One region of the Shewanella sp. NKUCC06_TVS genome, then DNA from elsewhere that is predicted to be linked to it. Evidence: predicted binding sites of a transcription regulator. Region 1 holds the regulator's gene; the other holds the start of a gene.
What was found. The regulator MetJ, encoded in region 1, represses methionine synthesis genes. The targets are predictions, from matches to a motif close to TAGACGTCTAGACGTCTA.

Region 1 (15,350 bases):
CTTATACAATGCATCAATTTCTTTTGGTGATGCCGATAACTCTTGTTTCTCGATAAGAAGAAATATAAATTCAGATACAAGTTCAATATCTTCCATTCGAGTTTTATTTGTTATATCAAGTTGTTTATCCCAATATTTTGATTTGGCAAATTTATAGGCTAACTTTATCAGCATAGAATCATAATAATTAGCATTTCTAAGTTCTTGCCCTGTTAATTTCTCACCGCTTCGATTTAAACGGTCAAATATTTTTTCAACTGTTTTATCATCCTTAGTGTAAACATATTCAATCGGTAATGGGTAAGCCCAGAACTCACTAAGAGCATCTTCAAAATCATCATTTTCTTCTAAGTCTGAAAGGTAAAGCCCTGCTAATTCCTCAACATGAAGAGCATCATTATCGTCATCCGCAGTTGCAATTTCATTATCTATAAACTTAAAGATAGAAGTTAGCCTCTGCTTTCCATCAATAACTTCAAAAGTCGTTTTACCCTGCTTATCAATATGCTCACGAAGAAAGATTGGAGGTATAGGTATGTTTTTTAAAATACTATCAACTAATAAAGACTGTTGTTCACTGCTCCAAACACTATGCCTTTGATAACTAGGTGTCATATTAAATTTGTTCAATGTTCGCCATTCATTAAGCGAGGAAATAGTCATTGTATTTGACTTTCTTTTTAAACGAATACTCATAACACTAACTCCTTTAAAATTTCACTGCTATCAAAATGAATGTAATTATTAAATAAACTATTTATCACGGATTCAAAATATTTATCCATTGCTGGGTTAATATTTATTAAGTCAATTTCATTTGAAGGCGCAATTAAAATGCTGTCAATTTCAGCGCGGTCTACATGCCAATATGAAATTCCAGAAATGATCATTAAATCATTTTTGTTCATCTCTTTGATTTTAGGCTCGTATATTTGCCGTAAACTAGTATTCCAACCATTTTTAGTTCGATTGACATCACCTGCCGGTGGAATTAAGAAAATAATAGGATTGTTAGTGCATAGATCATTATATTTGATTTTTATATCTATAGAAGAACAATCGGATTTAAGATCTTGGTAATTAATGTTGAAGCTAGAGAGTGGTAAGTCTTCTTTATATTTAAAGCTAATTGATCCATGTGGCTTGAATATTTTGAATTTGCATTTATCTCCCCCTTTTGTCATTGGAGGTAATTCGAACTCAATATTAATACTCTGCAGTACTCTTTCTAGCCATATATCATAGTTATAGGTGATAATAGTAACTTCATCTACATCCTCTGAATTATCAAGAGCGGAGAAAAATGAAGCCCATGCCCAACTATTTATAGTTTCAGGTATTAAATCAATTTTATCATTGAAATGAATAAATAAATATTTAAGGTATGACGTTAGTTCTTTGTAGGCTAGTAAATATTTTTGGCTTTTATTTATACCATTTTCACCTTTCAATGCATAAACATTAACACTTGTAACAATTTTCTCTATTAACTGAATGGTTTCATCTTTACTTAGATAAGGGCGTGCACCTAATTCCCATAAGTGAGGAGTATACTTTTTTGATAGGAACCCAGGATTCTTATTAGATGGCCATTTTAAATAACCTCCATGTGAAAAAAGATTGCTGACATCAATGTTGTTCCATATGTTTAATGATGATTTAGAGACAAAGTTTATAAAGTCAATTGTAAATCCATTACCTAAAACCACGCAAACTTTCTTATTTTTAGACATACAATTCCATTTCACATCCAATTGATACTTCGAAATAATAAAAGTCAATATATCCAGCTGAAATTATTATACGATTATTGAGTTAAATTTAATAACCAGTTGCTATGGATATTACTACAAAAAAGCAAAAAAGCAAAAAATACAATTAACTGTACTACCATTTAATTGGTATCTGGTGGGCATTGAATTTGAAAGTTCGACCATAATACCAATATTGTTTTCTGAACAAAAAATATGCTTTAGAGTAATGTTTCACTTTATTGCGTTAGGGTAAATAGATTGGACAGCATAGCTCTTTCAATTTTTTTGGATTGCTGCCTGTGCTGAGGCTACAGGAATCCATCAATCACTGCGAAGTTGCCGCAGGGCGTTGGAGCAAATTGCGTGAGTTCGACATAGATGTCCGGCTAGCTTTCGTAGGTACAGAATAAAGATGGAACATGCATATTTTTTTAGTAAATCGCAGATAACACTAAAAAATTTAACGAGCCGCCCATTGTTAAATTTGTAAAGTGTATGCTTGTGAAAAGGCATACAGATTACTGAAGAGTTGGTTGAATTAAGCATTGGCATGTAAGTGACCGTTGACGGCATGGATGCCGTCGTCGAGCCCTCATGGATGAGTTCATGGCGTGTCACTGGAATGACAGTGCTTAATCATCAGCGATGTATTGGTTAAGTTTTTGAATGACTTAAACAAAAAGGCGCCTAAGCGCCTTTTCTACTATTCAGTTATGGGTAAACCACCCAAAACCTCAGATTTGATTACAACTCTCTATTACACAATCAGATCATACTCATCTTTGAGTATCTTGATGATATCTGCCTTTGGATTCGCTGGCAGCGGGATTGGAGCGCCAGTCACCTTCTCGGCAACGCCGGTGTAAGTGCGTGACACTTGCATCATGGCCTCAAGTGGCAGGTCATTGTCGCGGGCGAGGGCTTCACGCTCTGGCATTCTGTCTTTGTTGAGCAGCACATCAGGATCAGGGAAATGATTTAGCAGGAACTGGCGGAAACCCTCTTTGGAGTTTTCCAAAATCTTGCCATCGCGGTAGGCTGCGCCGTCCCAAATACGTGATGAGTCTGGAGTGCCAACTTCATCCATGTAAATCAGTTTTGAATTGCCATCTTTATCGGTCACATAACCGAACTCAAACTTAGTGTCGACAAACACTTGATCAATGTCGGCCAGTGCTTTTGAAATCACTTTAAAGCCATCTTTTAACAGCTTCTCGTACAGGTCGATATCTTCTAACTTTTCAAAGCCAAAGGCTTGGTAGTTGGCTTGGATATCGCTGCGGCTGATGTTCACGTCATCTTGGGCTGGCACACCTGGGATGCCGGTTAAAATGCCTTTGGTTGAAGGGGTGATCAGTAACTCAGGCAGTTTTTGATCTTTCTCTAAGCCTTCAGGCAGTGTGATACCACAGAATACGCGCTCGCCCTTAGAGTAGGCGCGCCACATTGAGCCTGTGATGTACTGGCGGCAAATAGCTTCGACCTTAATAGGGCGAGCTTTTTGGACTATCCATACGAACGGGTGCGGGATATCCAAAATATGGCTGTCGGCTAGGCCGTTTTCGGCGAACAGTTTAAACCAGTGGTTAGAAATCGCGTTTAATGCCGCGCCTTTACCGGGAATGCCTTTTAAACCGCCTTCACCGTGGAAGATACAGTCGAAGGCCGAGATACGGTCGCTGATCACCATGATGGCGAGCGGGGTATCTTCGGGGACGTTATAACCCTTGGTTTTGATTAAACGGCGGCTGTCGGCATCGGTTAGCCAGTAAACGCTGCGAACCTTGCCGCTGTGGACTGGGCTGTCGGTGCGGATTGGCAAATCGTTATTTACGGCTAATACGGAATCAGCAAGACTCATGACGAGTATTCCTTAGGATAGAGAGTGTAGGGATAAGGTTTTTATAAGTGTCGGTTTGCAGATGAACTATGGCGTTAGCAACAGCCAGATTTATTGCAACCGCTTTATTATTCGCGCTTGGCTTAGGGCGTAAAGCGCTCAGCCAGTTTGCGGGATTTGATGTTAAATCTTGAACAGCAAAAGGGGTATTTTCGGGCGGTGTTTGAATTGTGTTGGGTGGAGATAATGCAAGGGAGGGAACAAACGCAGGGCAAGGTTGGCACCACAGTGAAAGTGGTCTGCGAAAGCGGGCTGGGCCCGTGCCATTTTGCTCGAAAATGCTAACCATTAATCCGAGAGAACCTTGTTCTAGACTGCCGCGAAAAAGTGGCGACATTCTACCTTTTTTGACAAAATTTGCCACGGCTATTTGCATCGCTCTTTGCACAGATCTTTACACAGCCCTTTACACTGCTCTTTATATAGTTCTGTGGCTTGAATCTAGCGGGCGTAAGGATTTGCAAGGGTATTACGCGCTAACACTCAGTGCTGAGCATGATGGAGGGCTGGTGTTCTGCGGACGAGCTAATGTTGAAGGGCTGTATTTTAGCGCACTGATGTGCGAGCTTATGATGTAGCTGCAGCCGACAAGACCATCAAGCCAAATATCCAATGGAGGGAATATGAGCACAAGTCAGCATGTACATAATGATAATCAACGAGAGCTAGTATTAGAGCGGATTATCGATGCGCCGCCAGAAAAGCTGTTCCGCGCGTGGACCGAGCCAGAGCTCCTCAAAATTTGGTTTACGCCAAGGCCGTGGACTGTGGCTAGCGCGAGCTTAGATGTGCGTGCCGGCGGCACTAACGTGATTGTGATGCGCAGCCCTGAGGGGCAAGATTTTCCTAACCGCGGCGTGTATCTTGAGGTGGTTGAGAATGAGCGAATCGTATTTACCGATGCCTTTACCGAGGCTTGGGTGCTGTCCGATAAAGCTTTTATGACGGCAACCATCACGTTTGAACTTGTGGACGGTAAGACCAAGTACACTGCGCGGGTGCAGCATTGGAATAGCGAAGATAGGCAGAATCATGAGGATATGGGGTTTCATCAGGGTTGGTCTAAGGCGACCGATCAGCTTGAGGAACTCGTCGCTAGCATTTAGCCGTTGAGTCTCAAGCCTCGTATCTGAGAGTAAACAATAAGCAGTACCTAGCCCAATTGCCCTGCATTATCATATGGTTGGGGATTGGGCAGGATTAGAGGTGTTATGTCGTCACAGAAAGAAGTGCCTGTACTTAAACAATCAGTGCTTGCGCCATCCCAACTCGCGCAAAGCGCGGTTTTGCAGGGCAATAGTTTTTTATCAAAACAGTTTAATGGCTTGTCGGAATTAGCCCAAGAGCTACAGGGCATCGAGTTCGAGGATTGCTGCTTTCAAGACTGCCATTTTAGCGAGAGCGTTTTTCGTAAATGTAAGTTTATCGATTGTCGCTTTGTACGCTGCAACTTGAGCTTAGTGAAAGTGCCCCAGTGCCAGTTCAGCGGGGTCGAGTTTGAAGAGTGTAAGTTAGTCGGTATCGATTGGACCCGCGCCGCGTGGTCGCGTTTATCCTTTGCCGCGCCTTTTTCCTTTAAGCAATGCATTCTAAACGACTGCTCATTTTTAGGCTTGTCCCTCGATGAAATTATCATCGAAGAGTGCAAGGCCCACGATGTGGATTTTCGCGAGGGCAGTTTTAATCAAGCCAATTTCACCTACACGGATTTTAGTCATAGTCTGTTTGGCCGTACTCAATTATTGGAGGCGGATTTCAGCGAGGCTTCCAATTACGATATCGACATTTTTAACAATAAAATCAAAGGCGCTAAGTTTAGCCGTGACGAAGCGATTCGGCTGCTCAACTGCCTCGATATAGAATTAATGGATTAAGGATTGTGGTAGGTTTTTACTCAGCTTTTCACTCAGCATAGTGATGCTCATCCCACGAGTATTATCGCAATTTACTGAAATATCTGTTTATTTTTGAAGCCGCCATTTGTCCCATCTGGCGGCTTTTTCTGTCCGTTTTTTAAGACCTATTGATCTTATTCACGTATTTCAAGGTCAGTCCTAGGTTTTAGTTGCGGTAGATCACACCGAGCTTCCCCATGTGGTTTACCACAATACCCACCTACCTCTTTCGGGATAACAATCTCTGTGGATGAGCAGTGTATTCAGCGTATGCCGTGTATTTTGAAGATATGGTGGCGCTGTTTTAACGCTTTATAACTAAAAAAGTAATCAAATCAGTGAGCAAACCTCTGCTCGATGGCGTCCAATGTGGCGACTGACGGGTGGGATGAGCGTGATGGAGGTAACCATGATTGAGCTTAATAGGCGAACCTTTTTAAAGGGAGCAGGAGCGAGCAGCGCCACGTGTGCGTTGGCCAGTCTGCTGCCGGGCAGCTTAGCGGCATTAGAGAATAAGCAGCTAAAGGGCATGGGCAAAGACATTGCCAGTATTTGTGAAATGTGTTCGACTCGCTGCCCGATTTCGGCGCGGGTGATTGAGGGCAAAAACGTCTTCATTAGTGGCAACAAGGCCGCTAAATCCTTTGGCGGTAAAGTGTGTGCCCGTGGCGGCGCAGGCCATAGTTTATTGTACGATCCACAGCGTATCGTTAAACCGTTAAAGCGGGTCGGTGAGCGCGGCGAAGGTAAATGGGCTGAGATCAGTTGGGATGAGGCTTATAAATTAATCGCTGAAAACCTCAATAAAATCAAAAAAGAACATGGCCCAGAAGCCGTGGCATTCTCGTCAAAATCTGGCTCACAAGAAAAGCATTTGTTTCACCTTGCGACCGCCTTTGGTAGTCCAAATACCTTTACCCACGCGTCGACTTGCCCTGGTGGTTATGAAATTGCCGCTAAGGCTATTTTTGGTACTAAGGTCAAACGTGATTTAAGTAATTCTAAATACATCATTAACTTCGGCCATAACCTGTACGAAGGCATCAATATGTCCGAAACCCGCGGCATGATGGCGGCGCAAATGGACAAAGGTGCCAAGCTGGTGGTGTTCGAGCCAAGATTCTCCGTCGTGGCCGATAAAGCCGATGAATGGTATGCCATTCGCCCCGGAACCGACGTGGCCGTCGCCTTGGCGTTATGCCATGTATTGATTGAAGATAATCTTTACGACAAGGCATTTGTCGCGCGTTATGTGGAAGGTTTCGAAGCCTTTGCCGCCGAAGTGAAAGCCTATACCCCAGAATGGGCTGAAACCATCTCCGATGTGCCTGCCAAAGACATCCGTCGTATCGCCCGCGAATATGCCGCTAAAGCGCCCCATGCTGTGGTCGATTTTGGTCACAGAGCCACCTTTACCACCGAAGAGTTTGAGATGCGCCGCGCCCTGTACGCCGCTAACGTCTTGATTGGTAATATTGAGCGTAAGGGCGGGATTTATATCGGCCAGAAACCCGGTGATTACAACAAGCTTGCCGGTGAAGCGGTTGCGCCCGTATTGGCAAAACCTGGCGTGAAAGACATGCCAAAACCAGCAGCGAAACGTATCGATCAGGTGGAAGAGCAGTACGCCATGATGTGGACATCGGGCGGCGTTTACCAAACTATTCTCGATGCCACATTAAGCGCTGTTCCTTACCAGTTACACGGTTGGGTGATGTCACGCACTAACCCAATGCAAACCATGACAGACAGAGCACGCGTTGTTGAAGCGATGAAAAAGCTCGACTTTATCGCCGTGTGTGATGTGTATATCAGCGAAACCGCCGCCTATGCGGACGTGATTTTACCTGAATCGACTTATCTTGAACGTGATGAAGAAATTGCTGATAAGTCAGGTAAAAATCCGGCCTATTATGTGCGCCAACGGGTCGTTGAAACCTTAGGTGATACTAAGCCTTCTTGGCAGATCTTTAAGGATGTGGGTGTGGCTATGGGCCTTGGCGAGTTCTATCCATGGGAAAACATGGAAACCCTGCAAATGCTGCAGGTGAACCGCGACACTGACCTGCTGCGCCGGATCAAAGACGAAGGTTTCGTGAGCTTCGGTAAGCCAATTATGTTGTGCGAGCCTAAGATGGTTGCCGAGTTTATTAAGGCATACCCCAATGCGCGACCTGCCGATGAAGACGGCACTTACGCCAGTGCACTGACCTTTAAAACCCCGAGTGGCAAGATTGAACTCACTTCCGCGAAAGTTGAAGCCATGGCACCGGGCCGTGGGGTGATTAAGTTCCGCGAAGTGAATCTTAAAAAAGCAGATGAGCTGTACTTTATCCAAGGCAAAGTTGCGGTGCACACCAATGGCGCCACCCACAATGTGCCTATGCTCGCTAACCTGATGTCGGATAACGCTGTGTGGGTTCACCCTGTTACTGCGGGTAAGTTAGGGATCAGCAATGGCGACCCAATCCGCCTCACCAGCAGTGTTGGCACAGAAGAAGGCCATGCCTTAGTCACGCCGGGTATTCGCCAAGATACTGTGTTTGCTTACATGGGCTTTGGTTCTAAAAACAAAGAGTTGGTCAGAGCAACGGGCAAAGGTATCCACTGCGGTAACTTACTGCCACACGTTACTGCTCCTGTGTGTGGCATGACAGTGCACACCACGGGCGTCACGCTGGCAAAGCGCTAATCGGAGGCTTAAATGAATAAACGATATGTAATGGTGCACGACGAGAATAAGTGCATCGGCTGCCAAGCTTGTAACGTGGCGTGTCGCAGTGAAAATGGCGTACCCGAAGGCGTAACTCGTCTGCAAGTGCGTGTGGAAGGCCCCTTTGGTGAGATGCCTAATCTGCATTTCAAATATCACAGGGTATCTTGCCAGCAATGTGAAGATGCACCTTGCGTTAAGGTGTGCCCAACGGGTGCGGCCTATGTGGGTGAAGATGGCATTATCTCTATCCATACCGAGAAGTGTGTCGGCTGTATGTACTGTGTGGCGGCGTGCCCTTATAAAGTGCGCTTTATGAACCCAGAAACCAAGGCGGCGGATAAGTGTAACTTCTGTAAAGACAGTCGTTTAGCACGGGGCGAAGAGCCAGCGTGCGTGACTGTGTGTCCAACCGATGCCTTAGTGTTTGGTGATGCCAATGATCCAAGCAGTGAAGTGGCCATCATGCTCAACACTAAAATCACTTACCAAGATAAAACCCATTTGGGCACTAAACCTAGGGTATATCGCGTTCCTACCAAAAGAGGGGGGATTTGATTATGAACAATACTTGGGGCGACATGGCGCAATATGATCCTGTCACTTGGCACTGGGTCATCGCCGTTTACCTGTTTATGGCGGGGTTATCCGCGGGCAGTTTACTGATTGGCATTGGTTTGCGCTGGGCGAATAAGGAACTCAGCGCGGGAGCCGAAAGCAGCATTCTTAAGGCGGCAGCCATTATTGGGCCTGTGGCGATTAGCTTAGGTTTAGCTTGTTTAGTGTTTGACTTAACCAAACCCTTCCACTTTTGGTTGATCTTAATTCACTATAACTTCCAGTCTGTGATGGCAATCGGGGTGCTGGCGCTGCTGGCGTATTCTCCCTTGGCCTTTGCATACGCCATTATTGTGCTGCGGGATGACTTACCAAAATGGGGGTTGGGTTTCCTAACACCTATCGCTAAGTTACTTATGCCATTTCGAAAGCTGATTGAAGTATTGTTGTTTGTCCTCGCGATTGGCGTAGGGGCTTACACTGGCTTCTTAATTTCGGCGATGAATGCTTATCCTATGCTCAACACTGCGGTACTGCCTGCGCTGTTTTTAGTGTCAGGTCTATCGGCGGGCGCTGCGGCAAATGCGGTACTGGCGTTGCTGATGTTTAAGACGGACAACCACGACAAAACCTTAGTGAAGATGCACGGTTTAGAATTGCCTGTGATGGCGATTGAAATTCTGTTCCTGTTCATGTTGTTCTGCGCCTTGTACTTCAAGGGCGGCGCGGCGGCTGCGGCCTTAGCATCGTTAACGTCTGGGTTATGGGCAAGCGTGTTCTGGATAGGCGTTGTCGGTATAGGTTTTGGTATTCCATTGCTGTTTATGCTGCTACCCGCCGCGACTCGCCACACTAAGGGCGCGATGATCATGGTGGCTTGTGCGAGCTTAACGGGCGTACTCGCCTTAAGACACTTTATTGTGTACGCAGGGCAAAGCTATTTAAGCTGAGTGTAAGCTGGCTTTACATATTGATAGATAAAGAAAAAGCACTGGCAATGTCAGTGCTTTTTTATTGTTTGAATCGTGAGAAGGTTTGCCAGTATAAGCAGGACGCTTATTGGGGTAATAACTCGATAACCGACTTCACCGTTAGCACTAAGGCGCTGATACTGCACAGGACTAACGTCGCCATCTTTGTCTTCTCTTTATCGACACGGCCCACTAATCGTCCTGCGACTAAGTAACCTAAAATCACTGAGGGGAGCAGCATCAACGACAGCCACAGATGTTTTAATTCTAATAAGCCAGTGATCGCTAAAATGATCAGTGCAATCATGGAGCTAAAAATGAAGAAGGCCGACAGCGCTGCGCGAAACTGCGAGGCATCTTTGCCTGCCAACAAAATCGCCATCGGTGGGCCACCAATCGCGGCGATATTGCCGAAGATCCCTGAAACCACACCTGCACCGAAGAGGGTTTTCTTATTCACTGGCAGGCTGAATTTATACAGGCTGAGGATCACTGCGACAGTCACAATGGCGGCGATGGATAAACCCAGTATGGGCTGAGGCGCAAACAGCAACAGGCTCGCGCCGATAAAACCGCCGGGCACGCGACCTAGGAGCGCATATTGCAAGCCATTGAATTCTAAGTGACCGCGTTCACGCACTAAGGTCAGCAGGGCGATGGAGAAACCCATAGCAATAACAGGCGCAGGTACAAGTTGTGGATCGACGATATACAGCAAAGGACTGGCGACAACCGCAAGTCCAAACCCAATCAGACTTTGGGTTAAGGCGCCCAGAAACACGACCAGCGAGGCTAAGGCGAGTGTCTGTGGATCTATCATAGAAAACATAGGATTTCCTATATCCCAAACCAACTCAAGATGGTGAAATTTAAAGTTTGAAGTCGCTTGGGTATAAACAAAAAGGGATCGTTAACGATCCCTATTGATGAGCACTGTGATATGACTTTGAAAGCGACGAGTCGCTATTCCATGTCTTCCCACTCGATTCCCATTTGATCCATCAACAACTTGGCTTCTGCGGGAATGCTGTCTGGATTATCTTTTGACAGATCTTCATCGTTGGGCAATGGCTGGCCAGTGTAGGCGTGCAAAAATGCCTCACACAACAGCTCGCTGTTGGTGGCGTGACGCAAATTATTGACCTGACGACGAGTACGTTCGTCCGTGAGGACCTTAAGCACTTTGAGCGGAATAGACACAGTAATTTTTTTTACTTGTTCATTCTTCTTGCCATGTTCAGCATAGGGGCTGATGTATTCCCCATTCCATTCAGTCATTGACTCACCTGTTATAACGCTAAATTCGGGGCAGATTTTAAACCCTTACAAAGAACAGTCAAATTATTGCTACTATTTCTTTGTGATTGCAAACAGATTTCTTTATGTTCAGACGTCTAAACGTCTTCACGCCTATTGACGATGGCGTTGGGCTTAGGTACATTTAGACGTCCAGACATCTCTATCAGTCTATCGAATTTAGGAGTCCACCCATGGCAGAGCGTCAATTAGCCACACTGGCAGTGCGTCAGGGTATCGAAAGCGATACTCAATATGGCGCAGTTGTGCCACCGATTTATTTGTCGACTAATTACGCCTTCGATGGTCATAAAAATCCCCGCGAATTCGATTACAGTCGTTCAGGCAACCCAACTCGCTGCATTTTAGGTGAAGCATTAGCCCAATTAGAAAAGGGCGCCACTGGCATAGTGACGTGCACTGGCATGGCGGCCATCACCTTAGTGACCACTTTGCTCGGCCCTGATGACCTATTAGTTGTGCCCCATGATTGCTATGGTGGTTCCTACCGTTTATTTACCAACTTGGCGAAGAAAGGCCAGTTTAAGCTCATTGTGGTCGACCAAACCGACAGCCAAGCGTTAGCCGCCGCTATTGCGCAGAATCCCAAGATGGTGTGGCTCGAAACCCCATCGAACCCGTTATTGCGTGTGGTAGATATCGAAGCCATTGCTAAGGCGAGCCATGGGGTCGGCGCGCTGGTGGTGGTAGATAACACTTTTTTATCGCCAATATTGCAACAACCCCTATTGTTAGGCGCGGATATCGTTATCCACTCCACCACTAAATATATCAATGGTCACAGCGATGTGGTCGGCGGCGCTGTGGTCGCCAAAGACGCGCAAATCGGCGAAAGCTTACATTGGTGGTCGAACACTCTAGGCTTAACGGGCTCAGCCTTCGACAGTTATCTGACCCTGCGCGGCCTGCGTACCTTAGCGGTGCGTATTCGCGAGCATCAAGCCAATGCCCAGCGTATTATTGAGGTATTAACCCAAAGCCCTGTGGTGAGCAAAGTCTATTACCCCGGTCTTGCGGATCATCCAGGTCACGCCATTGCGGCCAAGCAACAACAGGGCTTTGGCGCTATGCTGAGCTTTGAGCTCAAAGGCGGCGAGGCCGAAGTGGTGGCCTTTTTAGGTGCACTCAGCTTATTTAGCGTGGCGGAAAGTTTAGGTGGCGTCGAAAGTTTAGTTGCAGTGCCCGCCACTATGACCCACAGAGCCATGGAGCCGCAAGCGCGTTTTGAGGCAGGTATTAAGGAAACCCTATTGCGTCTATCGGTGGGTATTGAAGATGCCGCCGATTTAGTTGCAGATATTCAAGCAGGATTAGCCGCCGTTGCGGCTTGTCAGTAGAGGAATAATAGATGGCACGTTGTCACTTACATAAATTTGGTGGCTCCAGTTTAGCGGATGCCGATTGTTATCGCCGAGTCGCCCATATCCTGTTAACCCACGGTCATAGTGATGATCTCGTGGTGGTCTCTGCGGCGGGTAAAAGCACGAATTTCCTGTATAAATTATTAGCGCTGCGTGATGCGGGTCAGCTATGGCAAGAAGAATTACAAGTGCTGATCAGCTACCAACAGGGGTTGATTGAGCAGTTGTTGTCGAATGAACAAGCCCGAGATCTGCGTGAGCGTTTGGCCACTGATAAAGCGCAACTCATCAGCTTGTTGTCTTTAGATGAGCGCAACGAATACCAAATCAACCATGTGGTGAGTTTTGGCGAACGTTGGTCGGCACGTTTAATGGCGGCGCTGCTGCGCGAATCTGGCGTGGCAGCAAGCCATGTGGATGCCTGTTCAATTTTAGTGGCCGATGAAGCCGCTGTGCCACAAATTCGGGTACAGGAATCCCGCGCTAAAGTACAAGCCCTATTAGCTGCGCATCCCAATGAACGCTTAGTGATCACAGGATTTATCTGCGCTAACGAGCGTGGCGATACCTTGTTACTTGGTCGTAATGGTTCAGATTTTAGTGCCAGCCTGATTGCTAGTCTCGCCGATATCGAGCGCGTGACTATTTGGACCGATGTGGAAGGGGTGTTCAACGCCGATCCTAATAAAATCAACGATGCCAAGTTACTGAAAAGCATGTCACTTGCCGAAGCCGATCGCCTAGCGCGTTTAGGCTCGCCAGTATTGCATTCGCGCACTTTGCAGCCGTTATTCAATACCGAAGTGAGCTTAGCGGTGCGTTCAAGTTATGCGTCCCACACCGACTTTACCTTAATCGCGCCCCACAGTTCGTCGGCGAGCGCGCCTGTGGTGACTAATCTCAATGCTGTTGTCCTGTTCGGCTTTAAACTCACGGGTGAGTTAACCCGTTTATTAGATTTATTGATCGCCGCGGGTTTAACGCCATTGGCCCATTGGACCTCTGCCCATCAAAGGGTTGAACTTGCCTATACCGCTGAGAATCAAAAACAAGTTCAAAGATTACTCGATGCCGAGGCAGAAGCATTAGGGATCAGCGAGCAGCAGATCAACACAGATTTTGGTTTAGTCGCATTAGTAAGTGCCGACGCCGAACATTATCGCCGCAGCTTCGCGCGTTTACTGAGCCGTGATGCTAAACCTTTGTTCAGTGGCGATTTAAGTTTAGTGACGTTAGTGCCCCAGTCACAGGTGAATCTGTTAACCCAAAAAGTCCACCGTCGCTGCGCTGGCCCGCGTAAACGCATTGGCGTCTTGCTGCTCGGTGTGGGTAATATCGGTGAGGCTTGGATTGATCTGTTTAAGTCGGTTTCACCCTCACTGGACCATGAACTCGAAGCTAGTGTTGAGTTAGTCGGGTTAGTCAGTTCGAGTAAAGCCTTGATTAAATCCACTGGCATTAATCTTGCCGCGTGGCAAACAGAGTTTAATACTGAAGCAACGCCTTGGCAGTATGAACATTTATTCGAGCAATTAGAGCAAGTTAACTGCGATGAGATGGTGGCCTTAGATATCAGTGCCAGCGCCAGTTTGACGCTGCAATATCCAGAATTGTTCGAGCGTGGCATCCATGTGGTGAGCGCGAATAAACTTGCGGGCTCGGGTCCACTGCCTTTCTATCGAGAGTTAAAGCAGCAACTGGGTAATCGTCGCTTATTTTGGCGCTATAACGCCAGCTGTGGCGCAGGTTTACCCATCCAACATGCGCTAAATGATCTGCGTAACAGCGGTGATAGCGTTGAAGCGGTGGGCGGGATTTTCTCCGGCACCCTGTGTTGGTTATTTGAAAAATACGATACCAGTAAGCCATTTTCAGAATTAGTGATTGAAGCCAGAGGCTTAGGTATTACTGAACCCGATCCCCGCGACGATCTCTCCGGCCGTGATATGCAGCGTAAACTGCTTATTTTGGCCCGTGAAATTGGCCTTGAAATCGAGCTTGAAGATATTGAACTGCGTTCACTCGTGCCAGCCGCTTTGGCGGATATTCCCTTAGATCAATTTCTCACCCGCATTGCCGAGTTAGATGCTGATCTGCTGCAACAGTATGGTGCGGCGGCGGAGCAAAATAAGGTGCTCAGATATGTGGCATCCTTAGACAACAGCGGCCTAGAGCTCAAGGCCGAAGTGGGTTTGCAGTGGATTGATACCCATCACCCTTACGCCAACTTAACCCCTGGTGATAATGTGTTTGTGATCCGCAGTGTCTTCTACCAAGGTAATCCGCTGATCATCCGTGGACCGGGCGCTGGACGCGAAGTGACAGCGGCGGCGGTGCAGTCGGATCTGACCCAGATCTGTCGCGATCTGCTGCAGGAATAACGCGGTATCAAGCCTCTTAAAGGACTCCTTCGAGTCCTTTTTTATTGGCTAGAATAAATCTATCGAATTAACCGAGATTAAATGCGGTTTATGGACATTTTTTGGCTTGACTTACATCTCAGTTTCTCTAGTATATGGACATATAGACGTCCAAACGTCCATTTTAACTAATTCATACTAGCAAAGAGTAGCGCCAAGGGCGGTTGAGGAAATACACATGGCTTTTCATCACGCACAACATTCACAATCGCTGAACCAGAGCTTGTCTGAGCTTAATGGCGATATTAATGTTTCTTTTGAGTTTTTCCCGCCATCGACCCCCGAAATGGAACAGATCCTGTGGAACTCTATCCGTCGTTTAGAGCCGCTGAATCCTAAGTTTGTGTCTGTGACTTACGGTGCTAACTCAGGCGTGCGCGACCGCACTCACGGCGTGATTGAACGTATCCAACAGGAAACCGACCTCGTTGCCGCGCCGCACTTAACCTTAGTGGATGCCA
Region 2 (15,350 bases), on a different contig from region 1:
TTTAACCTAGGATTCATTACTGCAAGGACAAGAAGCCTGTTGTTACAAACAGGGTAAATGACATAGGTTGCTACAGTTAATTAAACTCCTCAGCAGTTTCTCGCTGGCACAAACGCGTGCTTTTTTATCAAGAAAATGCAAACGCGATAGTCGATGTATTTCCCTTCACTTGTTATTACATTGTTTAAAAATCAAATACTCTCTTCACAACAAATACGACTTAACTACTAGGACAACTAGGCTAGACCCCTTAAATAAAAACACGTCAATAAACATATAAAATCTATTTAATCAACACGATATAAATACAGCTATCATTTACCTTCTGTTAATCCTTTCTAGAATAAATACCCGTTTGGCCAATTGCGACATATTAACGGGACTCGTATCTTCAGGTCTGAATTTGGGATGCAAGTTGCTTTAAGCAGCCCAAGATATTTGATGCAAGGAGTCACCCGTGCCAAATACCTCTATACGCTTTTTGGTGCCGCTGATCTTGCTCTGTAGTTGTATGACTTCAGCACAAGAGCTGAATGTCAACGAGTTACCCGTAACCCTTCAGGCATTACTGGAACGTTCCGGTCGCGATAACCTTATCGAGCTGGTTCAACAAGGCACTGCCAACCAAGGATTACTGTTCCAGTCAGGCAGCGATAACAAGGCCGATGTAACACAAGTGGGCAATGATAACGATGCGCTAATCACACAGATTGGTTCAAACAATGAAGTCCAACTACTGCAAGTCGGCAGTCAAAATACGGCTTCAGTGACACAAATTGGCAATGACAATCTCGTGCAACTGAACCAACTAGGAAGCGGCAACTTTTCGATTCAACAGATTGCGGATGGTGCTGCAATCTCAATAACTCAATATTAAACAGGGAGCGTCACATGAAATCACAAGCTAAAAAATCACTTATTGCTTTGGCCATTGCAACAGGTTTAAGCGGTCAAGCTTTTGCTGCCAGTACAGTGAGTGAAATTAGCGTAGTACAGTCAGGCCAAGCCCAAGACACTTTAGTCTCACAAACGGGTGGCCTTAACGCTGCTGCGGTTGTGCAAACAGGTACAGATCAAACCGCAACTGTCATCCAAGACGGTGTGTGGCATGAAGCGGCTATTAATTCAACGGGTGATGATAACAAGGTCCAAATAACGCAACAAGTTGACTGGCATGTGGCAAGTGCAAATGTTGTAGGTGACAACAACAATGTAAATGTGTCGCAAGATGGTTTCTTTAACCAAAGCAGTAGCGATGTTACTGGCAACGATAACACGGTATTCGTTAACCAATTAGGCGAAGTCAACGAAAGCCAAGTTGAAATCACTGGCGCTGAAAACAGCGTGTTTGTTGAGCAAGAAGGCGACGCAAACTTTGCAGTTTTTCGCGTTGAAGGCAGCAACAACGACGGTAAAATCACACAAATCGGTGACAACAACCAAGCAGGTTTAATCGCTCTCGACTTAACCGCTAACGTGGGTAACAACAACGACGTTTCTGTTAATCAAGCGGGTAACAACAACTTTGGCGCGGCTAAGGGTATTGCAGGCGACAACAACAAAGTAGACATGGTCCAAAAGGGTGATAACCATGTAGGCTTCGTTTACGCACTGGCGGGCAGCAAAAACGATATTTCAATGGATCAAAAAGGTAACGGCAACACGGCTTATCTTGCGATGACTACGGGTGATGACAACAGTGTCGATATTACCCAAAATGGCAGCGGCAACACTATCGGTGATACTTTAGTGGCCGATATCCAAGGTGATGATAACGATATTACTATCACTCAAAAAGGCGATGTCAACGGTGCGGAGTTCCAAGTATGGGGCGATAGCAACGATGTTGACTTGAAACAAAAAGGCGATGCGAACTTCGCGACCTTTGGTGCATACGGCACAGATAACGACTTCGATTTATCTTCTAAAGGCGATAACAACGAAATCATTGCCTTCGCTGATGGTGAAGATAACAGTATTGAAGTTAGCCAAGAAGGTGATGAGAACTTTGCTTATGTAGATGCCGTGGGTAGCGATAACGAAGTTGATGTTGAGCAAGATGGCGCTGAGAACGAAACATTGATTTCTGTTGCTGGCAACAACAATGCCGATGTCAGCGCACTTCAAAGTGGCGATCTTAACGTTATTGACCTGATTATTGAAGGTGATGAAAACACCGCGCAAATTACTCAATCAGGTAACGGTAACTGGGTAGGCGGCGATAACGACACTTCATTTGCGTCAAATTCATTTGGTGTTCGCGGTGACAATAACAGCCTGTCAATCACTCAAACGGGTAATGACAACTTAGTGTTAGGTTCTCAAGCAGGCACTAACAACAGCATCAACGTGAACCAATCAGGCAATATGAACGTTGCCACTGTAGTGCAATACTAGTCAATACTGTTAAACCACCACAGCTAAACTCTTTAGTGGTGGTTTATAAAAAGGGTGTTAAACAAAAAGCGGGAATGTTTAAATAAACATTCCCGCTTTTCTATGTTGATATGCCAGCAATCATTAACATTAACCACTCAAAGCGATAAGCTAACGACCAATATCTTTAACTGACTAACTGCACAGCTCAAAGTGAGTTTGATAGGTTTGCGCCCAACGTAAAAGCTCAACCCGATTACGAGACTGGGTCTTGCGGAAAATAGAAGAAATATGCGCCTTCACTGTATGTTCGCTGATACATAACCTATGAGCGATTTCTTTATTCCTCGCACCACTCGATACGAATTGAATGATAGTGCGTTCACGGGATGTCAGCATCTGCAGCATAGCCACAGTATCAGAGGGCATCTCATTATTACCTTCTAACTTTTGTACGACACGGCGGAACATTTTGCTTAGCAAAGTTCTATCGTACCAAAGTTCCTCTGCCACCATTTTACGTAAACCCGTTAACATCAGATCCATACGTTGATCGGCAAATAAAATACCTCGAATGCCGAGTAACATTGCAGATTCTTGGTCTAAGGAGTCTCGCTCAACTTGATACAGCGCCACAGGAAAATGTGACACTAATCGCGAAGCTAACAGAGGTATCCCTTTGTTATCTAATGCTGAACCTTTTTGGGTGATCAGATAAAAACTACGGCGACTCTTGTCTAAATCCAGTTCAGCCGCATGCTTTACTATACGCGTTTTCAAACCTATGGATTCAGCGAGTAACGCTAAATGACATGGCGCGGCCATTTGGTGTAAAAAAACCAATTCATTAATTGTGCTCAATGACTCTCCTCCCTGAAAAGTATTCTCTATTGCAAAATGGTATGTTTGACTCGTCTTTTTAGTTAGATTTTTCAACATTCCATTAACCTAGTTGATTCTGACTAGTTAACGATTGAAAAACATCACCCAAATGTACTATTCCCTGTTTAATGCTAGTAGGTTCGACTAACTCACCACAATAAAATGGAATAACAGTCAAAAATACCGTTTTACTTGGCCAACGCCCAGCACCTAATACTTTCCAACTATGACGTTATCAATCCAAAGTTGCAACACAAAGAAAACACAATAACAACACTAAAGTATGACAACTCAATGTCACCACACTCACACCATACATTTCAGGGAAGAAAGTCTTACAACTCGAACAGAGAGCATCACCCACTTTTAGCCGCTAAATCCTCTGCTTGAGTCTCGCGATTTGTTTATCTTGAAAACGAGACAGTAAAGCTAACGCGACAATTGCACCAATGAGGGCAAGAAACATGTCAGATTGGGTATCCCATACATAGCCTTGAGTCCCTAAAAAGGCTTCAGCCCCTTCGCCAGTTGCCACGGCAACCCACCATTCGATCAGTTCATAAAACGCCGAAAAAGCGAGTACAAAACAAGTGGCAAGAAACGCACACCAAGCCCCAGGTTTAACAGCTTGATTACGCAACATAATTTCACGGGCGAGCATGGCTGGGATAAAACCTTGCGCAAAATGACCCACTTTATCGTAATTATTACGTTCTGAACCCATCCAATCGGCAATCGTGTCGAATAATGGCACTTCAGCGTAAGTATAATGAGCGCCGACAAACAACACACAGCAGTGTATTAAGACGAGAAAATATACTAAAGGTGTTAGTGGAAAACGTTTACGAGTAAAGAATAAAATCGGTACAGCAATCAATGCAGGTAAGGCTTCGAGCCACCATGTAAAAGGATCTGCGGGTTTTATCGCCGACCACACCAAAACTGAGAGGTAAATACCGCACCATGCGATTTTGTTATTCAATGTTTCTTCCTCTTATGCGATATTGTTCTAAATTTAGAATATTAACTTTAGCCATCTAGCCCTCCACACTGAGTAAAAAAAGTGCTACTTTGGTGGGTGAAGGTTGTGAGCATATCATAAGAAACATTTCTATTAATTAGAGGGTACCCATATCATGGCGAAACATTCGCTGGACAAGGATAAGATCAAGATCCTGCTGTTGGAAGGCGTCCACCAATCTGCGGTCGATGTATTTGAACGTGCGGGATACACCAATATCGAATACCACAAAGCTTCCTTAAGCGATGAAGCCTTACTTGAGTCCATTAAAGATGCGCATTTTGTGGGACTTCGTTCGCGTACCCAATTAACTGCTGAGGTGCTGAAACGTGCCGAGAAGTTAATCGCGATTGGATGTTTCTGTATTGGAACCAACCAAGTTGACCTTGCCACCGCCGAATCCCTTGGTATCCCAGTATTTAACGCACCCTTCTCAAACACGCGCAGTGTTGCAGAACTCGTGATTGGCGAGATCATTATGTTGATGCGGGGTATCCCTGAACGCAACGCTATCGCTCACCGTGGCGGCTGGATGAAAACCGCAGCGGGCAGCTATGAAGTGCGTGGTAAAACCTTAGGTGTGATTGGTTACGGCCATATTGGTACTCAGCTTGGCATTCTGGCGGAAACCTTAGGTATGCGCGTCGTGTTCTTCGATATCGAAGACAAACTGCCACTAGGTAACGCACAACAAGTCCATTCGTTGGAACTCCTATTAGCACAAGCTGATGTAGTAAGCTTACATGTCCCTGAAACTCCACAAACAAAAGACATGATAGGCGCTGCCGAGTTTGCAGCAATGAAAAAGGGCAGCATCTTTATCAACGCATCACGCGGTACTGTAGTCGATATCGAGGCCTTAACGGTCGCCTTGAAAGAGCGTCACCTCGCTGGCGCGGCGATTGATGTGTTCCCGGTTGAGCCACAATCGAATGACGATGAATTTATCAGCCCACTTCGAGGTCTTGATAACGTATTGCTGACACCGCATGTGGGTGGGAGTACTGCAGAAGCCCAAGAAAACATTGGTATTGAAGTCGCGGGTAAGCTCGCTAAATACTCAGACAACGGCTCAACCGTTTCTGCGGTTAACTTCCCTGAAGTGTCATTACCAACGCATAAAGGCACCTCGCGCTTGCTGCATATTCACCAAAACCGTCCGGGCGTGTTGATCAAGATCAACCAAGCCTTCTCGGAAAAAGGCATCAACATCGCCGCCCAATATTTGCAGACCACCGCAGAAATTGGTTATGTCGTGATGGAAGTCGACACAACTCAAGCGGAAGAAGCCTTAGTTGAACTTAAAGCCATTGAAGGTACATTGCGTACCCGCGTGCTGTTTTAAACTTTAAACTCCACTCGCTTTAAGCCTATCGACTAAAGCACACATAATAAGGCGCACAGATCATTCACAGATATGTGCGCCTTATGCTTTTGAGCCAACTGGAATTCCGTTACAATCTAGCCTCTCACATCGTCTTCATTTTCAGGATCTCGCTATGACTATTTCAGTTTCTACGCCCCATTGGGATCTGGACGCTACCTTGCCTCCACTTATGCTTGCCAACTTATCTCATTTAGGCCTCATCAAAGTCGTTGGAGAACAAGGCCGCAGTTTTATCCATGGCCAAGTGACCACAGATATCAGCTCATTAGCCACGGATCAATGGCGCTGGGGCGCGCATTGCGATCCTAAAGGTAAAATGCTGGCCAGTTTCAGAACCTTTGCCATTCAAGATGCACTCTTTATGTTGATGCCAAAGGATGCCATCGAAGTCGATTTACCCCAGTTACAAAAATATGCCGTGTTTAGTAAAGCCACCTTAAGCAATGCATCCGCTGAGTGGACTCTGCTCGGCGTTGCCGGTGAACAGGCAAGCCAATTCGTGAACAAACATTTTGGTGACATTCAGCAAGAGCTCACACTCATTGAAAATGGTGCGATTTTAAAAGACGCTGAACGTTTTATTTTAGTATTAACACCAGATGCCGCAGCGGCTTTAGTTGCGCAATCGGAACTGAGTGTATTTGACGCCAGTGCATGGCAAGCGTTAGAGATTGCAGCAGGTTACCCCAACCTTGCCGCCAGCCATGCCAGCCAGTACGTACCGCAGATGTGTAATCTACAAGCGGTTAACGGTATCAGCTTCAATAAGGGCTGTTACATGGGACAAGAAACCATAGCGCGAATGAAATATCGCGGTGGTAATAAACGCGCCCTGTATATTTTGCGCGGCCACACTAGTCTTCAAATCACCCTAGCATCAGGCCTCGAAATCGCGATGGAAGACAGTTTTCGCCGTGGCGGTCAAATCATTGAGTTTGTACAGCGTGGCAATCAAGTCTTGTTAACCGCCGTACTTCCTAATGACACGCCTAATGATACTCAGCTGCGTTTTGCCGACGATGAACAATCACATTTAACGATCCAAGCCCTGCCCTACTCATTAGATGAAGCGTAATGCTTTGATTTAATATGATGAGTATAAAATATTGAAGCAGAATAAAGGCGCCAATGGCGCCTTTATCTTAGTCAATGCACTTCGAGCATCAATTTTCTAAATAAGTATCTCGAATGGCAATTGCTTCTGGCAGGATTTGCTTGAACTCCTCCACCAGCTTGGGATCGAAATGTTTTCCCGCTTGATTTTCAAATAGCTCCATAGTTGCTTCAATCGTCCAAGCCTGCTTGTAAGGCCGTTGCGAAGTCAGCGCATCGAACACATCCGCAATCGCGGTGATACGCCCTTCAAGGGGGATTTCTTCGCCAACCAAGCCATTGGGGTAACCTGAACCATCCCACTTCTCATGGTGAGTTAAGGCGATACGACGGGCCATTTGCAATAACGGATCGCTATGTTCACCAATAATCTCTGCACCTATGGCAGCGTGCTGCTGCATAATTTCCCATTCCTGCGCATCAAGTTTCCCAGGCTTTTTCAGCACAGCATCGGGCGTACCGATTTTACCAATATCGTGCATAGGCGCCGCATTAAAAATCAAGTCACAAAAGGTCGTCGGTAAGCCGAGCTTTATCGCTAATATGCGGGCGTAATGACTCATACGCACAACATGTAGACCCGTCTCGTTGTCCTTGTATTCAGCAGCACGGCCAAGACGACGGATAATCTCGAAACGGGTTTCTTCTAATTCGTGAGTACGAACTTTAACTTGTTGTTCGAGTAGACGTTTTTGATCATAGAGCGCAAGATGCGTTTTAACTCGCGCTTTAACGACAGGCGCACTGACAGGCTTAGTAATGTAATCCACCGCGCCCAATGCAAAACCTTGGGCTTCATCAGCAATTTCAGATAAGGCGGTCACGAAGATCACCGGAATATGGCTGGTCAGCGGCTCTTGCTTTAGCAGCTTGCAGACTTCATAGCCATTCATACCTGGCATCATGACATCGAGCAGAATTAAGTCAGGCCGCGACTTTGTCACTAACGCTAATGCCCTTGGTCCATCGATCGCCACTTTGACTTTGTAATCATCACCTAGAATACCAATCAAAATATCGATATTCTCAGGTGTGTCATCGACGACTAATATTGTTGCTTTTTCCATTAACAACTCCACTCAATGTCACACATTATAAATTCGCGCTACCGCTTTCTATCCTAACTGTGTAATCACATCGTCAATTAAGTCGATTGCCTCATCAAACTGGTACTGATTAATCATAGACAAGGCAGGGCTTAACGCTTGCCACATCGCACTACTCACCTTCGGCTTTAACGCATCAATTTTTGCCACAGCACTAGCATCGGCTTCATCTAGATTCTGACGTAAGACCCGTAATGCGGCTCTCAAGTCCTCATCTGATAGCAAGTCCACCGCTTGGGGCTCGGCTTGATTCACTATCACAGGCTTAGCCTGTTCAATCGCATCGCAGATAGAGGCCACTAGCGGTTGAATTTGAACTAACTCATCTTCATAAGGCGCTTTCTCTGTTAAATGCAACTCAAGCAAACGTGCTAATTCCACCAATTTTGCCGAACTTAAATTACCCGCTAAGCCTTTAAGGGTGTGGGCGATACGCACCGCATCTTCGACTTGATTCGCCGCGATGGCTTTGCGAACCTGCTCCACCACATTACGTTGACTGCTCACGAAACGATCAAAGATTCGTTGATAAAGACGCGTCGAATGCTGCACCAGTTGCAAACCTCTATCAATATCCAACTCAGGGTGTTCTGGCCACTTGAGCAATACCGTTTTATCAGCGCCATTGCTGACTTCCCCCTGTGCGCTGGACGAAGTTAACTGAGTTGAGGCTTCCGCCCTTATCGCTGCAGAAATTCCAGAAGAAGATCCGAGGTATTTCAATAGGGTTTGATAGAGCACATTCACTTCTATGGGCTTGGCAATATGGTCATTCATCCCAGCCCGAAGACACATATCTCTATCACCAGCCATCGCATTCGCAGTCATAGCAACGACAGGTAAATTTGCCAACTCAGGCCTTTTCCTTATCGCTTTAGTGGCTTGATAACCATCCATCACTGGCATTTGGCAGTCCATTAACACTAAATCGAAATGCTGTTGGGATAGCTTATCTAAGGCAATTTGGCCATTGGTCGCGATGGATAAAATAATCCCCACTTGCTCTAAAAACTCGCTGGCGACTTCGAGATTCATCTCGTTATCTTCCACTAATAAGATACGCTTCCCTTGAAGTGGTAATAATAACTGCGGAGCCAGCTCTTCAGTGCGGCGTCTTACTGGCAATATGCCTTCACGGCCAATCGCATTCATTATGCCATCGAGCATGCGTGAGGCGCTGATGGGTTTACTGATGTACCCCGCCAGTGCTAATTGCTCAATTTGAGTGATAAATTCATGATTCGCATGGGCGGATACCATCAAGATCTTAGGCTGAGACTTAGCCTGTAGTTGGATCTGACGGGCGGTTTCTAACCCGTCCATATTGGGCATTTTCCAATCGATTAATGCCACTTCATAGGTCTGCAGTAAACAGCGGCTTATTGCTTCTTCACCTGAACGAACCGTATCGACTCTAAAGCCCATACTTTCGAGCGTTGTACGCATTATGTCTCTGGCGGTCGCGTTATCATCTACCACCAGCACAGACATGCCCTCAAGCTCTTGCTCAAGCACTAATTTTTGGCCCTCGGAAATTTGTAACTTCACAGTGAAATAGAAGGTGCTGCCATGACCAAATTGACTTTCGACACCAATATTGCCCCCCATGAGTTCAACGAGTTGCTTGCAAATAGCCAAGCCTAAGCCTGTACCACCGTATTTACGGGTGGTTGAAGTATCCGCTTGGGTAAAGGATTTAAATAATTTTGCTTGCTGCTGCTCAGTTAAGCCTATGCCGCTGTCACGCACACTAAAACGCAGCACGACATCATCATCTTGCTGCTCAACTAAGCTTAGCGACAATAACACCTCACCCCGTTCGGTGAACTTAATGGCGTTATTCATCAGATTAATCAACACTTGCCCTAACCGCAGCGAATCCCCTAACAGATAACGAGGCACATTGGGCGCAACGGCAAACAATAATTCAATCTGTTTGTGGGCGGCTTTCTCAGAAAACATATCGCTGAGATCTTCCAACATAGTGTCGAGCTGAAATGGCACAGATTCTATGTCGAGCTTACCCGCTTCAATCTTAGAGAAATCCAGAATATCATTGATAATTGATAGTAGAGACTGCGATGCCCGCTCAATCTTCTCTACATAATTTTTCTGTTTTTGATCAAGCTCTGTCTGCAAGCACAGCTGCGACATGCCGATAATGGCGTTCATTGGGGTGCGTATTTCGTGGGACATATTCGCCAAGAAGTCACCTTTGGCTTTACTGGCGGCATCGGCTTGCTCTTTGGCAAGTAACAGTTCATCGGAGAGCAATTTAAGCTCTGTCATATCGACCATGCTGATCACAGCCGATTCAAATTGTCCTTGGGCATCTAACAGTGCCGACACATTGACCGTCATCCATAAAGGCGCACCAGAAGGACGAATAAAGCTTCTCTCGCCACGATAATGGTCAATTTTGCCACCGACCAATTCCTTAAATTGCGCCTTGGCAATAAGCTTATCTTGCGCGCTAAGGACCTCAAAAATTGCGGTATTGCGTAAACTCTCCCGTGACCGCGCCATATCGGCACAGAATTGGTCATTACAATCTAAGATAACGCCTTTAACATCCACATTGACGATACCAATGGTCGCACCATCGAACAGTGCCTTAAAGTGCGCTTCACTGAGGGCTAACTCTTGTTCTATGCTCTTGCGTTGGGTGATGTCCATTACATACCCATTCCAAGTAATAGCGCCATCTTCTACATGGCCGCTCGCACCCGCCTCCATCCAACGTATGCTGCCATTGGGATGGCGATAACGAAACTCGCGGATCCATTGAAACCTATCTTCACTCTTACCCGAAAGTGCCAGCACGACATCCGGCCTTTCTTCATCAAAAATTCGCTCAGCGATGATGTCAAAATTACTAATAAGATCATCACGATGTAGCCCCAGCATTTTCATTGCCGCACCAGAGAGAAAGGTAAATCTGCGATCAGTAGGCGAGTGCCACAACAATTGGTACACGGTACAAGGAATAGACTCTGTAATATTGGTCAATTGCAGGCGCGAAGCCTCTAGCTGTCCTATAGCAAACTTACTCTCTGTGATGTCATCAATACTGCCGTCGAACCAAAGTGGAACGCCCTCTTCGGTATAACTTGCCTTACCTTTCTCATGCACCCAGCGCACACTGCCATCGCGATGGCGGATACGATATTCCACTTCAAAGGTAGCTTGAAGTGCGAGTGCTTTATCCATTTCGTGCAGGCAGAAGCCCCGATCTTCCTCGATGATCAAAGAGATATAAGTACGATTCTGATTATTGATAAATTGGCTTGCGGCATATCCCGTAATTTCACCAATATTGTCACTGATATATTCCATTACCCAAATATCGCCAATACGTAAACGATATACGGCGCTAGGGATATTGGAGACCAATCCACGAAAACGCTCCTCACTCTCCCGAATTTTAAGTTCAACCGCAATTTTATCCGTCATATCGCGAATCGAAGCTGCAACTTGCTTTTGTCCATCCGCATCCGCAGGGAGCATACTCAGCGCTATTTCAGCAATAAATTCATTACCATCGGCTTTTAAAGCCCGAACATGACGCGCATTTGCCATGCCTCTATCGCGGCCTTCGCGAAGGAATTGTTGTCGCTCAAGAACATGTCGGGTACCCAATTCTTGTGGTAGTAACTGCTCAACTTGCAAACCCAACATAGCCCCTGTATCAAATCCAAAAAGCTGCTGGCAACGACTGTTAGTAAAAACGATTAACCCCTGTTGGTCGACAATCAACATGGCCTCAGGCGCAGCCTCAAGCACGGCATTTGACCAAGCCGCCGCCGAAAACTGCTCAGTAATATCGGTAAATAACATTTCCACCGACATTAACTCACCAGTATCTGATAATAATGGCTGCATAAAGACATCGAGCCTTCTTAAATACCCTTTTTCATCTAGCATTTCCACTTGATGCGAAGGCACATTCTGGCCCTTTAAGGCTAAATCGGTATATTCCCAGTTCTTCTCATTGAGGGGATTAGCCGAGAAGAGTCTTTGATATTTGCGCTTGAGCAAATCAGGGGAGATCCCCAGCACCTTAGTTACCCCCTCACTAACCTGGGCGAGTTGGCCATTAGGTTCGAGGGAACAATAGAAAGATTTATCACTCATACCATCAATTAGGCGCGCAAAGCGATTACCGCGGGAATCAAGAATGGCTTGTTCACGTTCTGCAAGTAATTCCGCCATTTGATTGAAGGTATTACTCAGCGTCACAATCTCACTTACGGCACCTTTAGGTACAATAAGCTGCTGAGTTTTACCCTGTCCAAAGGACAAGATACCCGACTCGAGTAGCTCTAACGGCCGAGTTAACCGTTTCGCCGCCAGATAACAAGTCAGCAATAATAAGAGGGTTAATAAGCTTAAATTGAGGATGATAGATGCCAGATCATCAAGCAGGGAGTTGAATAAATCTTGTTCTGGCGCTAATACAATCACACGCCACTTTAAATGCGGTACAGTCGCAATACTCGCAAGATAAACAACATCTTGGTTATCGACAAACCTTGCTTGACCATCAAGCCTTTTATCCTGTAACGTCCAAAAATCGGCATTTTTATCTTTATTCTTATCGAGCCACTGGGCTGAAGTCGTTGCCAGCACTTTTTCTTTATCTACATGATAAATAAGCCGCCCTTGATCGTCTAAAACCACCAGACGATTTGGTGCAATCCCCAATTGTTTTGGCAATCCATCTAAGGCTAAATCAACCGTCGCAACCCCAAAATAATTACCTATCGCACCAAAAGGAGCCGAATAGGTCAACATCAGAATATTTCCCGCCCCCTCATCAAAGTATGCCTTTGACCAATAACCGTTCGCTTGATTGATAGCCTTGCTCCACCAATCCCAAGTGCCATCGGTATAGTCGTAGCCTTCAGCGCCAATATCGAGATAATGGAGATCGTCGCTGCCACTGGTGTCGCGGTAAACATAGGGAGAAAAGAGCTTGCGATTAGGAAAGGTGTTCGGTTTAAATGCGACTGCGGAGCCAAAAAAATCAGGATTACGTTTGACTCGATTCATCAAGACACTTTTAACACTCTCAGTGTCATTCATGTCTTCTTTACTTGACAAAAAACCAATAAAATCAGCAAGACCTTGAGTGTTGGCCTCCGCATGCTCGAGCAGAAACTGCAGACGAGAAGCCGAATGACTCGCCTCTTGTGTCAGGCTATGGTAAAGCCGATTCTCTGAGGAGATATAACTAAACCAAGCGTTTACACCATAGACACTCGCCATAATTAAAATGAGAGGCAAGGCTATGTGGGATAAAATCCTACTGCGAAAAGTACGAAGTTTACTTTTTTCCATGGTGTCGCCCTAAAGCCCCCGATTTTATAAGCACTGCATTTAAAAATAGCACTTATAAAGTAAACGAAGAATTTAGTGGCGACAATGTCAAAGTTAAAATAATGTGAAGTAATTTATTGTTTTAACAATACTAATAAGCCGTCTCTAAGAAGCCGTCTCTAAGGTTTGATTAGGTAAGATACGAGCAAAATAACTTTGGGTTTCGGCGATAATGATATGCCTCAAGCCCACAATGGCGATCAAGTTAGGGATCGCCATCAAACCATTAACCGTATCGGCCAACAACCAAATCACATCCAGTTTGATAAAAGCACCACCGGCAATCAGCACCAAAAACACCACTTGATACATGCGTAGCCCGCGCTCACCGACTAAGTAATACCAACAGCGTTCACCATAATAATGCCAGCCCAAAATCGTTGTAAACGCAAAACACACTAGCGCAATCGTCACCAAATACTGACCCACAAGCGCTGAACCTCCCAGAGCAAAAGCAGCACTCGTCATCGCGGCACCCGCCGTCTCACCACTCCATACCCCAGTGATAATCAGCACTAACCCCGTCATAGTGCAAATGATAATGGTATCGAAGAAAGTACCCGTCATGCTGACGAGACCTTGCTCAACGGGTTCATTGGTCTTAGCGGCAGCGGCGGCAATGGGTGCACTACCTAATCCAGATTCGTTCGAGAACACACCGCGGGCAATACCGATTTGAATCGCCTGCGCGACTGTTGCCCCTAAAAATCCTCCCGCTGCCGAGAGTGGCGTAAAGGCCGATTCAATAACTAAACCTAAGGCGGGTAAAATTTGCTCAGAAAATCCCACTAAAATCCACACGCAGGCCAGCACATAACCAATCGACATGGCAGGCACTAGCTTTTGCGCCACATTCGAAATTCGCTTTACGCCACCCAAAGTGACTGCAGCAACTAACACAGTCAACACAATCGCAGTCAACCAAGTCGGCACCTCAAAGGCAATCGTCAGTGCATCGCTGATGGCGTTAACCTGTGCAAAAGTACCGATACCGAAAAAGGCCACACCAACCCCAAAGAGAGCGAACAATTTCGCCATCCAAGGCAGACCAAGGCCGCGCTCGATATAATACATAGGGCCACCCGCAATCTGCCCACGAGCATCGGTGGTACGGTACTTTACCGCCAACATACATTCAGCATATTTTGTCGCCATGCCAAAAAATGCCGCCAGCCACATCCAAAATAACGCCCCTGGCCCGCCCATTTTTATTGCCGTCGCCACGCCGACAATATTACCGGTACCGATAGTGGCGGACAGCGCAGTACAAAGCGCGGCAAAGGAAGATAAATCCCCATGACCTTTGGCAGGTTTAAACAACAATCCCATCGCCATCGGCAGACGAAATACTTGGATAAGCTTGAGACGCACAGTAAGGTAAACTCCTGTACCCACCAGCAAACAAAGGGTAATTGGGCCCCAGACGATGCCATTAATACTGGCAAGTAAAGCTTGAAAACTCATGATATTCCTCGAATATTAAACAACAAAATTAATAAACGGAGGAGGAAAAGAAATGGCTGTGACGCGCCGCAGTCGGACGCTATAGCGAACTATTTTGACCTAATCTCGGCCGAGAATCGCCTAAGCTGAACGCTAAAAGCGTAGCAAGCGAGAGCTCTACACGAGTGCTTTCAATAAGAGTAAAAGTGCTGCTCCATCTCAAGCAAAAGAGTAAAAATAGCCCACGACGACAAACGACAGGGACTGTGCAGTCATCCTCTCCTCTGTCCTTTTGCCTGAGCGTTTCGCGTCGCAGGTTATACAATAACACCACGACACTTTCGCCTTCGGCGCCACCTGATTGCACAATGAGTGCAACTGGTAGTCTCTCCAGAGGCTCGTCCAGTAACAGTCCACGCCTATCGGCACCTGAAAGAGTGCTTTGTTTTTATAAGAAGACTCGCTTCTGTAAAACCAAAGTTGCCTCGTCGGTGTGGGGTCAATTCCCCACTCTCCTGCTACCTTCATCCGAACGGATTGCTAGATTGAGATTTACTCCCAAGCTAACAGGACGCACAGAATGCAACAAATGCGGCGTCAGCTCAAGCCGTTTGCTCACAGTTCGCGGAGGATTTAATCCAGT

Region 2: serA (phosphoglycerate dehydrogenase) is a predicted target of MetJ. The motif match lies at 4,289-4,306, and genes of this name have one in related genera.

What each region holds. Positions count from the first base shown of each region.
Region 1 is NZ_JAHKQX010000004.1:195,407-210,756, reverse strand. It holds gene KO531_RS06295 (DUF262 domain-containing protein) at 1-696, opposite strand, end outside; gene KO531_RS06290 (hypothetical protein) at 693-1,733, opposite strand; gene KO531_RS06285 (phosphoribosylaminoimidazolesuccinocarboxamide synthase) at 2,512-3,615, opposite strand; gene KO531_RS06280 (hypothetical protein) at 3,602-4,030, opposite strand; gene KO531_RS06275 (SRPBCC family protein) at 4,278-4,760, shown strand; gene KO531_RS06270 (pentapeptide repeat-containing protein) at 4,866-5,528, shown strand; gene phsA (thiosulfate reductase PhsA) at 5,959-8,241, shown strand; gene KO531_RS06260 (4Fe-4S dicluster domain-containing protein) at 8,254-8,820, shown strand; gene nrfD (NrfD/PsrC family molybdoenzyme membrane anchor subunit) at 8,823-9,770, shown strand; gene KO531_RS06250 (sulfite exporter TauE/SafE family protein) at 9,877-10,620, opposite strand; gene metJ (met regulon transcriptional regulator MetJ) at 10,755-11,069, opposite strand; gene metB (cystathionine gamma-synthase) at 11,282-12,445, shown strand; gene KO531_RS06235 (bifunctional aspartate kinase/homoserine dehydrogenase II) at 12,457-14,850, shown strand; gene metF (methylenetetrahydrofolate reductase) at 15,068-15,350, shown strand, end outside.
Region 2 is NZ_JAHKQX010000027.1:14,708-30,057, reverse strand. It holds gene KO531_RS21565 (curlin) at 458-877, shown strand; gene KO531_RS21560 (curlin) at 892-2,397, shown strand; gene KO531_RS21555 (LuxR C-terminal-related transcriptional regulator) at 2,572-3,237, opposite strand; gene KO531_RS21550 (DUF2238 domain-containing protein) at 3,632-4,240, opposite strand; gene serA (phosphoglycerate dehydrogenase) at 4,395-5,624, shown strand; gene ygfZ (tRNA-modifying protein YgfZ) at 5,779-6,741, shown strand; gene KO531_RS21535 (two-component system response regulator) at 6,830-7,846, opposite strand; gene KO531_RS21530 (PAS domain S-box protein) at 7,895-13,225, opposite strand; gene KO531_RS21525 (sodium:alanine symporter family protein) at 13,370-14,728, opposite strand; glycine riboswitch at 14,982-15,111, opposite strand.